Regions from separate parts of the Microbacterium ginsengiterrae genome, predicted to be linked through region 2. Evidence: predicted binding sites of a transcription regulator. Region 2 holds the regulator's gene; the other holds the start of a gene.
The links. Region 2 encodes LexA, which represses DNA repair genes until DNA is damaged. Its sites were predicted from a motif close to TCGAACANNTGTTCGA; they were not measured.
Positions count from the first base shown of each region.

Region 1: a site for LexA is predicted at 4,931-4,946, ahead of recA (recombinase RecA). Genes of this name have one in related genera too.

Region 1 covers NZ_JACHMU010000001.1:2,518,525-2,525,439, reverse strand. The annotation lists gene HD600_RS12220 (dihydrofolate reductase family protein) at 1-418, opposite strand, end outside; gene miaA (tRNA (adenosine(37)-N6)-dimethylallyltransferase MiaA) at 447-1,352, opposite strand; gene miaB (tRNA (N6-isopentenyl adenosine(37)-C2)-methylthiotransferase MiaB) at 1,345-2,895, opposite strand; gene HD600_RS12205 (regulatory protein RecX) at 2,929-3,639, opposite strand; gene recA (recombinase RecA) at 3,676-4,734, opposite strand; gene HD600_RS12195 (DUF3046 domain-containing protein) at 4,982-5,206, opposite strand; gene HD600_RS12190 (helix-turn-helix domain-containing protein) at 5,229-5,537, opposite strand; gene HD600_RS12185 (CinA family protein) at 5,682-6,164, opposite strand; gene pgsA (CDP-diacylglycerol--glycerol-3-phosphate 3-phosphatidyltransferase) at 6,161-6,739, opposite strand; gene HD600_RS12175 (FtsK/SpoIIIE family DNA translocase) at 6,739-6,915, opposite strand, start outside.
Region 2 covers NZ_JACHMU010000001.1:240,101-247,015, reverse strand. The annotation lists gene ftsX (permease-like cell division protein FtsX) at 1-83, shown strand, start outside; gene smpB (SsrA-binding protein SmpB) at 158-634, shown strand; gene HD600_RS01270 (S9 family peptidase) at 699-2,606, opposite strand; gene lexA (transcriptional repressor LexA) at 2,673-3,359, opposite strand; gene HD600_RS01260 (LysM peptidoglycan-binding domain-containing protein) at 3,623-3,985, shown strand; gene HD600_RS01255 (histidinol-phosphate transaminase) at 4,016-5,110, shown strand; gene hisB (imidazoleglycerol-phosphate dehydratase HisB) at 5,107-5,712, shown strand; gene hisH (imidazole glycerol phosphate synthase subunit HisH) at 5,709-6,338, shown strand; gene priA (bifunctional 1-(5-phosphoribosyl)-5-((5-phosphoribosylamino)methylideneamino)imidazole-4-carboxamide isomerase/phosphoribosylanthranilate isomerase PriA) at 6,425-6,915, shown strand, end outside.

The sequences.
Region 1 (6,915 bases), 2.3 Mb from region 2:
TCACCGGCGCGAACTGCACCCACACCTCGTCGAGCAAGTCCTCGTCGGCGAACTGTCCCGCGAGGTCCCCTCCGCCGACGACCCAGAGGTCGGCACCGTCGGCCGCCGCGGCCATCGCCGCGTGGACCTCGCGAATCGGCGACCTGGTCAGGCGCACATTCGCCCCATCCGGTACGGGGAGGTCGCGGTGGGTGAACACCCAGACCGGGCGGCCGTAGGGCCAGCGCGCCTCCTCGTGGTCGAGCACCCACTGGTAGGTGGACGCGCCCATCGCCAGCGCGCCGATCGTCTTCTCGAACAGCTGGTACGCCATCGGCCCATCCGGGTCGACGTCCTGCTTCAGGAGCCAGTCGAGCGAGTGATCAGGAGTCGCGATGAATCCGTCGAGGCTGGATGCCGTGAAGTAGTGGGTTGCCATGCGCAGATCTTCCCACCCGCATCGGACATCACACCCACTCGTGGGGATCCGCGTCCGGCGCGATCCATTCGAGTCCCGGGTACCGCTTGAACCAGGACACCTGACGCCGCGCGTATCGGCGTGTGAGCGCCTGCGTCTCCGCGATCGCGGCATCCTCGGTCATGCTGCCGTTCAACTGCGCCAGCGCCTGTGCGTAGCCGATCGCCCGCGAGGCGGTGATTCCCCGTTCGAGGCCTGCGTCGCGCAGCCGGGAGACCTCTTCGAGCATCCCCTGGTCCCACATGCGGCGCACCCGCTCATCGAGGCGGTCGACGAGCGCGGTTCGATCGACGTGCACGCCGAGGATGCGCGTGAGCGGATGCCACGCTTTCGGCGCGTCGGGGAGAGCGGCGCCATGGTTCTGCGCGCCCTGCTCGAGGACCTCCAGGGCGCGGATGACTCGTCGCCCGTTCTTCGGGTCCACACGCGCGGCCGTGACGGCGTCCTTCTCGCGCAGGCGCGCGTACATCGTCGGCGCACCGAGCGCTTCGAGGTCGGCTTCGAGCCTCTCGCGCACGGCGGCGTCGCGCGGCGGGAACCGGAAGTCGAAGATCACGCTCGAGACGTAGAGTCCCGACCCACCGACGAGGATCGCGTCTCCCCCGCGCGCGTGGATGTCGGCGATCGCCGCTCGTGCCAACGGCTGGTACCAGGCGACGGCCGCTTCCTCCATGACATCGCGGACGTCGAGCATGTGGTGCGGGATGCCTCGCCGCTCAGCGACCGGGAGCTTTGCCGTACCGATGTCCATGCCGCGGTACAGCTGCATCGCGTCGGCGTTGACGATCTCCGCCGGATTTCCGGCAGCACGGAGGTGCTCGGCGAGCCGGAGAGCGAAGTCGCTCTTGCCGGTGCCGGTCGCACCGACGATGGCCCAGAGCCGAGTGTCAGACACCGACGCGCAGGGTGGGAAGACCCAGGGAGACGGCACGGGGCGCTCCGGCTGCTCCGGCCGGAGCGGGTACACCGCACGACTCCGCCTGGGCCCGATCCCACGCGTCACCGCCGCGTGTGCGGCGGATGCGCAGGGGTTCGCCGGTGGGGTCGTCGGCGAGCAGGTGGAACGGAGCGCCGTGAGTGATCGTCACGCGGACGACATCGCCGGGACGCGGGATCTCCGAGCCCTCGGTGACCTCGAAGTGCACGAGGCGGTTGTCCTCTGCGCGGCCGGTGAGCCGGTGCGTCTCGACGTCCTTCTTGCCCTCGCCGACGGAGACGAGGACCTCGACCTCGCGGCCGACCTGCTTCTGGTTCTCCTCCAGCGAGATCCGCTCCTGCAGAGCGATCAGACGGTTGTAGCGCTCCTGCACGACGGCCTTCGGGACCTGGTCCTCCATCGTGGCGGCCGGGGTTCCCTCGCGGATGGAGTACTGGAAGGTGAACGCGTTCGCGAACCGAGCCTGTTCCACGACGCGCATCGTGTCTTCGAAGTCCTCGTCGGTCTCCCCGGGGAAGCCGACGATGATGTCCGTGGAGATCGCGGCGTGCGGCATGCGTGCACGCACGCGGTCGAGGATCCCGAGGAAGCGGTCGCTGCGGTACGAGCGGCGCATCGCGCGAAGGATGCGGTCGCTGCCGGACTGCAGCGGCATGTGCAGCTGAGGCATGACGGACGGCGTCTCGGCCATCGCGTCGATGACGTCGTCGGTGAACGCTGCGGGGTGCGGGCTGGTGAAACGGATGCGCTCGAGGCCCTCGATCTGGCCTGCCGCGCGCAGCAGTTTGCCGAACGCCTGTCGATCGCCGAACTCGACGCCGTAGGAGTTCACGTTCTGTCCGAGGAGGGTGACCTCGATCGCGCCGTCTTCGACGAGCAGGCGGATCTCGTTGAGGATGTCGCCGGGACGACGGTCCTTCTCCTTGCCTCGAAGGCTCGGGACGATGCAGAACGTGCAGGTGTTGTTGCAGCCGACGGAGATCGACACCCAGCCGCTGTGCGCGGAGTCCCGCTTGGTCGGGAGCGTCGAGGGGAAGACTTCGAGGGACTCGAGGATCTCGAGCTCCGCATCACCGTTGTGCTTCGCGCGCTCGAGCAGCCCGGGGAGGGAGCCCATGTTGTGCGTTCCGAAGACCACATCGACCCACGGCGCCTTGTCGAGCACGGCGTCCTTGTCCATCTGCGCGAGGCAGCCGCCGACGGCGATCTGCATGCCCTCCTTGCGGCGCTTGACCGATGCGAGATGTCCGAGCGTGCCGTAGAGCTTCCCTGCGGCGTTGTCGCGGACCGCGCAGGTGTTGATGATGACGACATCGGCCTCGGTGCCGGCATCCGCCCGCACATAGCCCGCACTCTCGAGGGAGCCGGACAGGCGCTCGGAGTCGTGCACGTTCATCTGGCATCCGAAGGTACGCACTTCGTACGTTCGGTGGCGTCCGTCGACGTCGACGGCCGCCGGCGACGCGGAGATCATCGTCGGTTCGCTGCGCGGAATAGTCATGATGCCTTCCATTCTACGAGCGGTTGCCGCCGATCATTCCGAGTCGACGAACCGCACGCTGCTCGGACCGCCGAGAGAGGCTTCCGTGAGCGCCGTCCGCGCCGCCGTCATGGCGACGGAGCCGCCGTAGCCGCGTCGAGCGAGCTGACCGACGAGCCGCCGCAACGCCGTGTCGAAGTCGAGTCGTGACAGTGACCGCGCCTTCGTCCTGGCGAACTCCAATGCGCGTTCGGCATCATCATCCGGCAGATCTCCGAGCGCGGCATCGATCACGTCACGGGGAATCCCCCGCTGCGCAAGGGACCGCGAGAGGGCCACGCGGCCCTGACCTTTGCGCTCGACCCCGGAGATGACGAGATGCTCCGCGAGCAGCCCATCGTCCAGGTATCCGCGCTCACAGAATCGGTCGATGACGTCGTCGACGGCAGCCGCGTCGAGATGCTTCTCGCGCAGAACCTGTCGAGCCTCCGAGATGGAGAGCGAACGCGCCCTGAGCTTCCGCACGAGCGCCTCCTCGGCCTGCGCGACGGCTTCGTCGGGGTCGAAGCTTCCCGAAGCATCAGCTGCCGGCGCGTCCTTTCGACGCGACTGCTCTCGCCCACGGCCGCTCGACCCCACTGCGTGCGGCGCAGCCGGACGGTCATGATCACTTGCGCCGTCGGTGGCAAGGTCGGACGCGCGTGCGACCTTGCCACCGAACAGCGGGATGACGGGAGCGAGGCGGTCCTCGCCCCCGTCACTCATGGCTCACTCCACCGATCGGAGGGCGCTGCACAGTCATCAGGCCGGACGGCGCTGTGCCAGCTCGTCGGCGGCCGGTGCTCCGACGCCCTCGGGACCTGCGCCCCCGATCCCGAGCTTCTGCTTGATCTGCGTCTCGATCGTCAGCGCGATGTCGGGATTCTTGATCAGGAAGTTGCGGGCGTTCTCCTTGCCCTGCCCGAGCTGGTCGCCGTCGTAGGTGTACCACGAGCCGGACTTCTTGACGATGCCGTGCTCCACGCCGAAGTCGATCAGGCTGCCCTCGCGGGAGATTCCGACGCCGTAGAGGATGTCGAACTCCGCCTGCTTGAACGGCGGCGCCATCTTGTTCTTCACGACCTTGACGCGCGTACGGTTTCCCACCGCGTCGGTGCCGTCCTTGAGCGTCTCGATACGACGGATGTCCATGCGGACCGAGGCGTAGAACTTCAGTGCCTTACCTCCGGCCGTCGTCTCGGGCGAGCCGAAGAACACTCCGATCTTCTCGCGCAGCTGGTTGATGAAGATCATCGTGGTGTTCGTCTGATTAAGTCCACCGGTCAGCTTGCGCAGTGCCTGCGACATCAGTCGAGCCTGGAGGCCGACGTGGGAGTCGCCCATCTCGCCCTCGATCTCCGCACGGGGAACGAGCGCTGCCACCGAGTCGATGACGATGAGGTCGATGGCACCGGAACGCACCAGCATGTCGGCGATCTCGAGCGCCTGCTCTCCGGTGTCGGGCTGCGACACCAGCAGCGCATCGATGTCGACGCCGAGCTTCTTCGCGTACTCGGGATCGAGCGCGTGCTCCGCATCGATGAACGCGGCGATACCGCCCGCCTTCTGGGCGTTGGCGATCGCGTGGAGAGTCAGGGTCGTCTTACCCGAGGACTCAGGACCGTAGATCTCGACGATGCGTCCACGCGGGAGTCCACCGACTCCGAGGGCGACGTCCAGCGCGATCGAACCGGTCGGGACGACGGCGACGGGGGCGCGCTCGTCACTGCCCAGCCGCATGACCGAGCCCTTTCCGAACTGGCGGTCGATCTGAGCGAGAGCTGATTCCAGAGACTTCTCGCGGTCTGCGGTTGATGGCATGACGTGCTCCTCATGTGTTCGCGTGGTGCCGCCTGTAGGCTGTCGCGGTCGCTCCGGCTGGGCGATCTCTCCGACAAGGCGTATGGCTTGTATGCCTGGAATCACCGTACGAGGGGCCTCCGACATCGGATCAGAGACGCGACGAACCGTGGATGACAGACACTCGAAACCACTTGTGCAGAACGATACGCCCTTTTCGAACACATATTCGACGACACGCCGCCCGCGCGTCGCGACGGCAGGGCCTTCAGTGGCGACGAGGTTCCAGGCGGCCGACACCGTAACGGCGCTCCGCCGGCACGTCCGTCTCCTCACACAGCGCAGTCCAGATGTCGCGCGGCGGCACGCCTGACCGGAGGGCCTCGGATGCAGTCCGACCGCCGACGGCGGACAGCACGAGATCGTCCATCAATGCGATGGCACGGGGTCCGAACTCATCTTCGACGGCGCGAAGGAACTCACTGCGTCGCATCCGCTGTCAGCCGTAGGGCGCGTCAGTGCAGCGAGAGCTCGGGCTCGACCGAGGCGACGAGATCGTCCGGCACCACATCGGGGAACACCTGCATGCCCTCGAGCACAGAGATGCGGTCACCGACCTCGCGCATGATCCGGGAGATGGGGACATCGAGTGCCTCGGCCACCGAAGCGAGGATCTCGCTGGAGGCCTCCTTCTGGCCACGCTCGACTTCGCTGAGGTATCCGAGCGCCACCGACGCTTTACTCGCGACCTGCCGGAGAGTGCGACCCTTCTGCAGGCGGAAGTTCCTCAGCACATCGCCGATTTCCTGTCGTACAAGAATCATCGGAACCTCCTCTCCATTCCCCAGATCGAAGTCTCCTCCGAACGGATCGCCAGTCTAACGCGACACGACACCGGAAACGCTACCGTCTTACGCTGTGGTTTCGTTGAGAACGACACAAAGATGACAACGCGGGCGCACCTGCCCCTATTCCCCGAGCACAGAGAGCGCGAGCTCGATCGCAGCATCCACCGACTGCGCCCGCACGGCCGACCGGTCTCCCTGGAAGAGGTAGGCGCGCGTCCGCGTCCCCGCAGGCGTGGCGACACCGATGTGCACGGTGCCGACCGGCTGCCCGTCCGGGGAGTCCGGGCCGGCGATGCCCGTCGTGGACAGTCCCACATCGGCCGGGCGTTCGTCGACCGCGACGGCGGCGCGCACACCGTCGGCCATCTGCGTGGCGACGTCCGGATCCACGGGACCGCGGGCCTCCAGAAGCGCAGCGTCCACGCCGAGTACCGAGTGCTTCACCGGTGTGGCGTATGCGACGACTCCGCCGAGCAGGACCTGCGAGGCTCCCGGCACGGACACCACAGCCGCCGTCAGTGCGCCGCCGGTCAACGACTCCGCGACCCCGAGAGTCCAACCCCGCGAGGCGAGCGCGGCGACCAACTCGGCTGCCGTGCTCATCGCCGTTCGGCCCGCGCGCCCCGGACCTGGGACACGACGTAATCGATGCCGCTCGCGACCGTGAGGACGAGGGTCGCGTACATGAGGACGAGGCCGATGCCGGTCCACCAGTCCATGCCGATGAGCTCATGCAGCGGCAGCAACCACCAGCCGAGGGCGACGGCCTGGAACGCGGTCTTCACCTTGCCCATCCATGCGGCGGCGACGATGTGATCGCTCGCGACCATGAACCGGTGGACGGTGATCCCCCACTCGCGCAGCAGGATGATGATGACGACCCACCACGGCCACTCACCGAGGATGGCGAGCCCGACGAATCCGGCGCCGGTGAGGAGCTTGTCGGCGATCGGATCCCAGAGCTTGCCGAAGTCGCTGACGATGTCATAACGGCGAGCGAGGTATCCGTCGACCCAGTCCGTCGAGATCGCCAACACGAACAGCGCGCCGGCGACCCACCGGATCACGATGTCGTCGAGACCGTGGGTTCCGCCCAGCAGGAGGAGGATGAAGAAGACGACCGCGAGCGGAATGCGGGCGATCGTGATCGCGTTGGGCAGCTGCCGAGGAATCGCCATCAGTCGCGTCCCGTCAGGCCCCAGGCGTCTTCGTCGCCCTCACCGTCGTCGACAACGGGGAGCCCGTCGAACTGCGCCTCGATCGGGTCGCGGCCGTAGTCGACCGACGCCGGAGGTGCGGCATGAGCGGCTGCCGCCGGTGCAGCGGACGGTGCCGGGGCGGCCGGAACATCCTC
Region 2 (6,915 bases):
TCGTTCCCGTCCTCATCGCCATCGGTGTGATCCTGGCTGCGCTGTCGGCCGGGTTCGCGATCCGTCGCTGGCTGCGCACGTAGCATCCGCTCCTCCGAGGCCCGCGCTGTTATAGGGTGGAGGGCTGGCTGTACGACCGGATGCACAGGAGAGAACCATGCCAAGGGAACGCGGGGAGAAGGTCATCGCGACCAATCGTCGCGCTCGTCACGACTACAACATCGAGAAGTCGTACGAGGCGGGTCTCGTGCTCACCGGCACCGAGGTGAAGTCGCTCCGACAGGGACGGGCGAACCTCTCCGACGGCTACGCCTTCATCAAGGGCAAGGAGATCTTCCTCGACTCCGTGCACATCCCCGAATACTCGCAGGGGCACTGGACGAACCACTCGGCCAAGCGCGTGCGCAAACTCCTCATGCACCGTGAGGAGATCCAGAAGCTCGAGCACGCCGTCTCCGCCGGCGGCTACACGCTCGTGCCCTTGAAGCTGTACTTCCTCGACGGGCGGGCCAAGGTCGAGATCGCCTTGGCGAAGGGTAAGCGCGAGTTCGACAAGCGTCAGACCCTGCGCGAGCGGCAGGACACCCGCGAAGCCGAGCGCGCCATGCGCCTGCGCAACCGCATGGGGGAGTGACCCTCAGAGCCGGGCGGCTCGTACTGAGCGACTAGCGAGTCGAAGTGCTTGTGCTGAGCGAGCGCTAGCGAGTCGAAGTGAAACCGAACGCGCGTCCGAGGAACGCCAGCTCCCGTTCGAGCGAATCGACGATCGTCTCCGCCTTGCGGAATCCGTGGCCCTCGCCCGGGTACAGGACGTACTCGTGCGGGACGCCCCGCTCGGCGAGGGCATCCCGGATCGCCTCGGACTGCGACGGGGGGACGACCTGATCGTCCTCACCCTGCAGCAGCAGGACCGGGACGTCGATGCGGTCGGTGTGCGTGAGGGGCGAACGCTCGACGTACACCTGCTCCGCCTCCGGCAGCTGGCCGACGAGGCCGTCGATGTAATGCTTCTCGAAGTCGTGCGCGTCCTCCGCGAGCATGCGGAGATCCGCGACGCCGTAGCGACTGATCCCCGCCGCGAACACTCCGCCGCGCACGAGCGCGGACAGCACGGTCCAGCCGCCGGCTGATCCGCCGCGGATCGCGATCCGGCGGGGGTCGGCGCGCCCTGATTCGGCGAGGCCGCGCGCGGCGGCGAGGACGTCATCGACGTCGACGACCCCCCACTGCCCGTCGAGCCGTTCCCGGTAGGCACGGCCGTAGCCCGTGGATCCGCCGTAGTTGACGTCGAGGACGCCGATGCCGCGGCTCGTGTAGAACGCGATCGCCGCGGACGCGGCCCCGGCGACGTGCGCGGTGGGGCCGCCGTGCACGAAGACGATGTACGGCGGCAGTTCGCCGTCCGGTGCGACGACATTCGGATTGGCCGGCGGATAGTCGAAGGCGTGTACGGGGCCGTGCGCGCCGTCGATCGTGAATGCGCGGGCCGGCGGCATCCATGCGGAATCGGCCGGCGCTCCGCCTCGGACGGCGCTGACGTCGCCGGATTCCACATCGGCGACCCACAGGCCGGCGTTGACCGTCGCACCCCCTCCGGACAGCAGAACCCGCGTCCCGCTGACGTCGTCGACGCTGACATGGGCACTGGCGGGGACCTCAAGTGTCTGGACGGCGCCGTCGCGGTCGACGACGACGACCTCGTCGGCCCCGTTCGTGCGGACTGCGACGATCCGCCCGTCGGGAAGAGGCTGATACCAGCGGTTGCCGAGGACCCAGAGACCGTACCCGGTGTCGGCGTCCGCAGGGGCGATCACGCCCGCCCGTTGCCACGACCCGCTCGCATCCCGCACCGCGCGGTGCAGGCTCCAGCGCACTGGGCCGTCGTCTGCGATCGGGCGGTCATCGAGGTAGAGCAGTTCGGAGTCGCTGATCCAATGAGGTTGGAGGGCACTGACGGTGTCGATCGTCGCCTCCTCGAAGGCACCGCCGGCCCCTTCGGTGCGGACGTGGAGCTGAGCGCTCTGCCACGGCATCCGTGTGCCGCTCCATTCGACGTATGCGACGCTGCGGCCGTCGGGGGAGAGCACGGGGTGGGCGAAGAACGATGATCCCTCGACGACCACGCGGACGGCGTCGGCTTCGTCCGCTGCACGCCCGTCCAGCGGCACCTCGATGATCGCCCGACGGTGCGGATCGGCGCCGAGGTCCTCGCGGACCGCGAGGAGCCGGCCGTGCTGGAACCGCAGCCCGCCATGGCGCGGGCCACGCCCGTCAGCTCCCACCGCGGTGAGCGCCTCCGGCTCGCTCCCCGGCTGCAACCGATACACGCGCTGATCCGAGGCCTCCACGAAGAAGAGGGTCCCCTGTTCGTCGGCCGTCCAGGCGCCACCGCCGTACTCGTGCACGCGTGAGCGCGCGCTCCACGGCGCAGGGAGTACCGTGTCGCCCGACGAGCGTCGTACGGTCACCCGCCCGCTCTCGGCCGGGACCGACTCGCCCCACCAGATCTCATCACCGACGAATCGCGCGCCGTCGATGCGTGGCGCGGACGACGCGATGTCGGCAGCGGCGAACGGCGATGACCAGGTTCCGTACGGCTGAGGCATGCTCCCAGCCTATGCGGGGCGTCCGACACCCGAGAATGGTTCCTGCGACGTCGATGCGTCGCGTGGTCAGACGGCGCGGAGGACGGCGACGACCTTGCCCAGAACGGTGGCGTCGTCTCCGAGGATCGGTTCGAAGGAGCTGTTCCGGGGGAGCAGCCAGGTGTGGCCGTCGCGCTGCCGGAAGGTCTTCACCGTGGCCTCGCCGTCGAGCATGGCGGCGACGATCTCGCCGTTCTCGGCGGTGTTCTGGGTGCGGACGACGACCCAGTCGCCGTCGCAGATGGCGGCATCGATCATCGACTCGCCCGTGACCTTGAGCATGAACAGATCGCCCTTGCCCACCAGCTGGCGCGGAAGGGGGAAGATCTCTTCGACCTGCTGCTCCGCCGTGATCGGCACGCCGGCCGCGATCTGACCGACGAGGGGGACCATGGCCGCGTCGCCGACGGGGGTGTTCGTGTCCGCCGGGTTCTCGCCACTCGTGCCGGGGAGGTCGATCAGGACCTCCATCGCCCTGGTCTTGCCCGGGTCGCGACGGAGGTAGCCGCTGAGCTCGAGCTGACCGAGCTGGTGGGTGACGCTCGAGAGCGACTTGAGCCCCACCGCGTCGCCGATCTCTCGCATGCTCGGCGGATAGCCGTGCGCGGCGATCGATGCCTGGATCACCTCGAGGATCGCCATCTGCTTCTGGCTGAGGCTCTTCCGCCGACGGGTCCGCGGCGCCTCCGCTTCGGTGACGGCGTTGTCGCTCATGTCTGCTCCTTCGGGGGCGTTGCCGGTGCGGCGATTCGAATGTCGGTGGCCCGTGGTGGGGTGTCCTTATCGAAACCGTATCCGAGAAATCGCCCGATTCGGAAGATCTGTTCGAGCGTGTCGGGCGCAAGAGGGTGCAGGGTTTCGAACAATTCTTGACAGATGTTCGAATTCGAAGATAAGTTCGGTACGTAGCTTCGCATTCGTCGCTCCCGGCCGAGCGGCGGATGCGAACGCTACGCCAAAGAGGCAGAGGAGATCACATGAGCACCATCACCGTCACCGCACCGTCCGTCACCGCCGTTCGTCCGGCTACGCGGCTCCGCCTGACGGCGCGCGGCAGGCGCGTGCTCGCGGGCCTCGCTGCGCTTCCGCTCGCTGCGGGTATCGCCTTCGCGGCGATCAGCGGCGGCTCCGCCCTCGCGTCCGGAGACGAGGCGCAGACCGTCAGCTTCGCGACGGTCACGGTCCTGCCCGGCGACACCCTCTGGTCGATCGCCGAATCCGTCGCACCGAGCGCTGACCCGCGCACCGTGATCAGTGCCATCGAGCGGCTGAACGCGCTCGGCACCGGTTCGCTGCAGGTGGGTCAGCAGATCGCGATCCCCGCGGAGTACACCGACTGAGCGGCCTCGAGGGGCGGCACCGCCGTTAACATGGGTAAGGTGACTGTTTCTCTCGGCGACCTTCCCCTCCGCGATGATCTTCGCGGCCTCACACCCTACGGCGCACCGCAGGCCCCGCTGCCCGTCGCGCTGAACGTCAACGAGAACACCCATCCCGTTCCCGACGAGGTCGCCAGCGACATCCTCGATGACATCGCTGTCGCTCTGCGCGAGGTGAACCGCTACCCCGACCGGGAGTTCACGACGCTGCGGCAGGCGTTCGCCGACTACCTCGGGCACAACCTCGAACCGGAGCAGATCTGGGCGGGGAACGGCTCCAACGAGGTGCTGCAGCACATCATGCAGGCCTTCGGCGGTCCAGGGCGCACCGTGTTCAGCTTCGGTCCGACGTACTCGATGTACCCGCTCATCGCGCAGGGAACCGGCGCGCGATGGATCGCGGGGGAGCGCGAGCCGGACTACACGATCACGGCGGAGGAAGCCGCGGCGCAGGTTGAGCAGGCCGACCCCGACATCGTGATGCTCTGCTCGCCCAACAACCCCACCGGCACTCCGCTCGGACTCGATGTCGTCTCGGCTGTGTACGAGGCCGCGCGGGGGATCGTCGTCGTCGACGAGGCGTACCAGGAGTTCGCGCCCCGCGACGCGGAGTCGGCATTGACGCTGCTGGAGGGCCGACCGCGCCTCGCGGTCTCCCGCACGATGAGCAAGGCCTTCGCATTCGCCGGTGCCAGAGTGGGCTACCTCGCCGCTGACCCGGCGTTCATCGACGCCCTGCGGCTCGTCCGCCTTCCGTACCACCTCAGCGGCATCACACAGGCGGCCGCGGTCGCGGCCCTCCGCAATTCCGACACGATGCTCGGCATGGTGGACGAGATCGTCGAGCAGCGCGATCGCATCACGGCCACGCTCGAGGCGCTGGGTTACCTGCCGCACGAATCATGGTCGAACTTCGTCCTGTTCGGCGGGGTCGCAGACCCCCGTGCGACGTTCCAGGCGCTGTACGAGCGCGGCATCCTCGTCCGCGACGTCGGCATCCCCAATCACCTCAGGGTGACAGCGGGCACCGAGGCCGAGACCACCGCGTTCCTGGATGCACTGGCGTCGATAGACTCGACATCATGAGCGCTCCTCGTACGGCATCCCGCAGTCGCAGCACGTCCGAGTCGACCGTCGAACTCGAACTCAACCTCGACGGCACAGGGCGCAGCAGCATCGACAGCTCTGTGCCCTTCTTCGACCACATGCTGACGGCGTTCGCGAAGCACTCGCTGACCGACCTCACCGTCCGCGCATCCGGTGACACCGACATCGACGCGCACCACACGGTGGAGGACATCTCGATCGTGCTCGGGCAGGCGATCGGCGAGGCGCTCGGCGACAAGGCCGGCATCTCGCGCTACGGCGACGCGCTCGTACCGCTGGACGAGGCGCTCGCGCAGGCCGTCGTCGACATCAGCGGCCGGCCCTACCTCGTGCACACGGGTGAGCCCGCCGGGTTCGAGCACCACCTCATCGGAGGCCACTTCACCGGGTCTCTCGTGCGTCACGCCTTCGAGGCGATCACGTTTAACGCGGCACTCACCGTGCACGTCCGCGTGCTCGGGGGGCGCGACCCGCACCACATCGCCGAAGCCGAGTTCAAGGCGTTCGCACGTGCCTTCCGTCAGGCGAAGGCGCTCGACCCGCTCGTCGACGGCATCCCCTCGACGAAGGGTGCATTGTGACTCGCTCCGTCGTCGTCTACGACTACGGGTCGGGCAACGTCCACTCCGCAGTCAAGGCGCTCATCGCCGCCGGCGCCGATGCGAGACTCACCGGTGACCGAGCCGAGGCTCTGGAGGCCGACGGGCTGCTCGTCCCCGGCGTCGGCGCGTTCGCCGCGGTACGCGAGGCGTTGCGCGAGCAGGGCGGCGACGAGATCATCGAGCGCCGACTCGCCGGTGGTCGCCCCGTCCTCGGGGTGTGCGTCGGTATGCAGGTGCTGTTCGAACACGGCGTGGAACGTGGGATGGACACCGAGGGACTCGGCGAATGGCCCGGTGCCGTGACCGAGCTCAACGCCCCCGTCCTGCCGCACATGGGATGGAACACGGTCGATCCCGACGAGGGCAGCGTGCTGTTCCGCGGACTCGAGGAGGAGCGGTTCTACTTCGTGCACTCCTACGCCGCGCAGAAGTGGGAGCTCGACGTCATCCCGCCGTTCCCCACGCCCAAGCTCACCTGGACGACCTACGGCGAGCCCTTCCTGGCAGCGGTCGAGAACGGACCCCTCTCGGCCACACAGTTCCACCCCGAGAAGTCCGGCGAGGCCGGCATCCGGTTGCTGCGCAACTGGGTCGAAAGTCTCTGACCGCAACAGGTTTTGAACCCTGCCACAAGGCGGACTACTGTCGGAGTTCGCGCCCTCTGCGCACTCTCCACCCACCCGAGGATGACATGAACGACTTCGCGTCCACCCCCAAGCTCACCCTGCTGCCCGCCGTCGACGTCGCGGGTGGCAAGGCCGTCCGCCTCACGCAGGGCGAGGCGGGGTCCGAGACGAGCTATGGCGACCCGCTCGACGCCGCACGCGAGTGGGTGGACCAGGGGGCCGAGTGGATCCACCTCGTGGACCTGGACGCCGCGTTCGGCCGCGGCAGCAACACCGCCATCCTGCGCAAGGTCATCAAGCAGCACCGCGATGTGAACATCGAGATCTCCGGCGGCATCCGCGACGACGCGAGCCTCGAGGCCGCCCTTGAAAGCGGAGCGGCCCGCGTCAACCTCGGCACTGCCGCCCTCGAGAACCCCGAGTGGGCCGCCGACGTCATCCGCCGCTTCGGTGACGCGATCGCCGTGGGCCTCGACGTCCGTGGCACGACGCTGGCCGCGCGCGGTTGGACGAAGGAGGGCGGCGACCTCTGGGAGGTCCTCGACCGCCTGGAGGA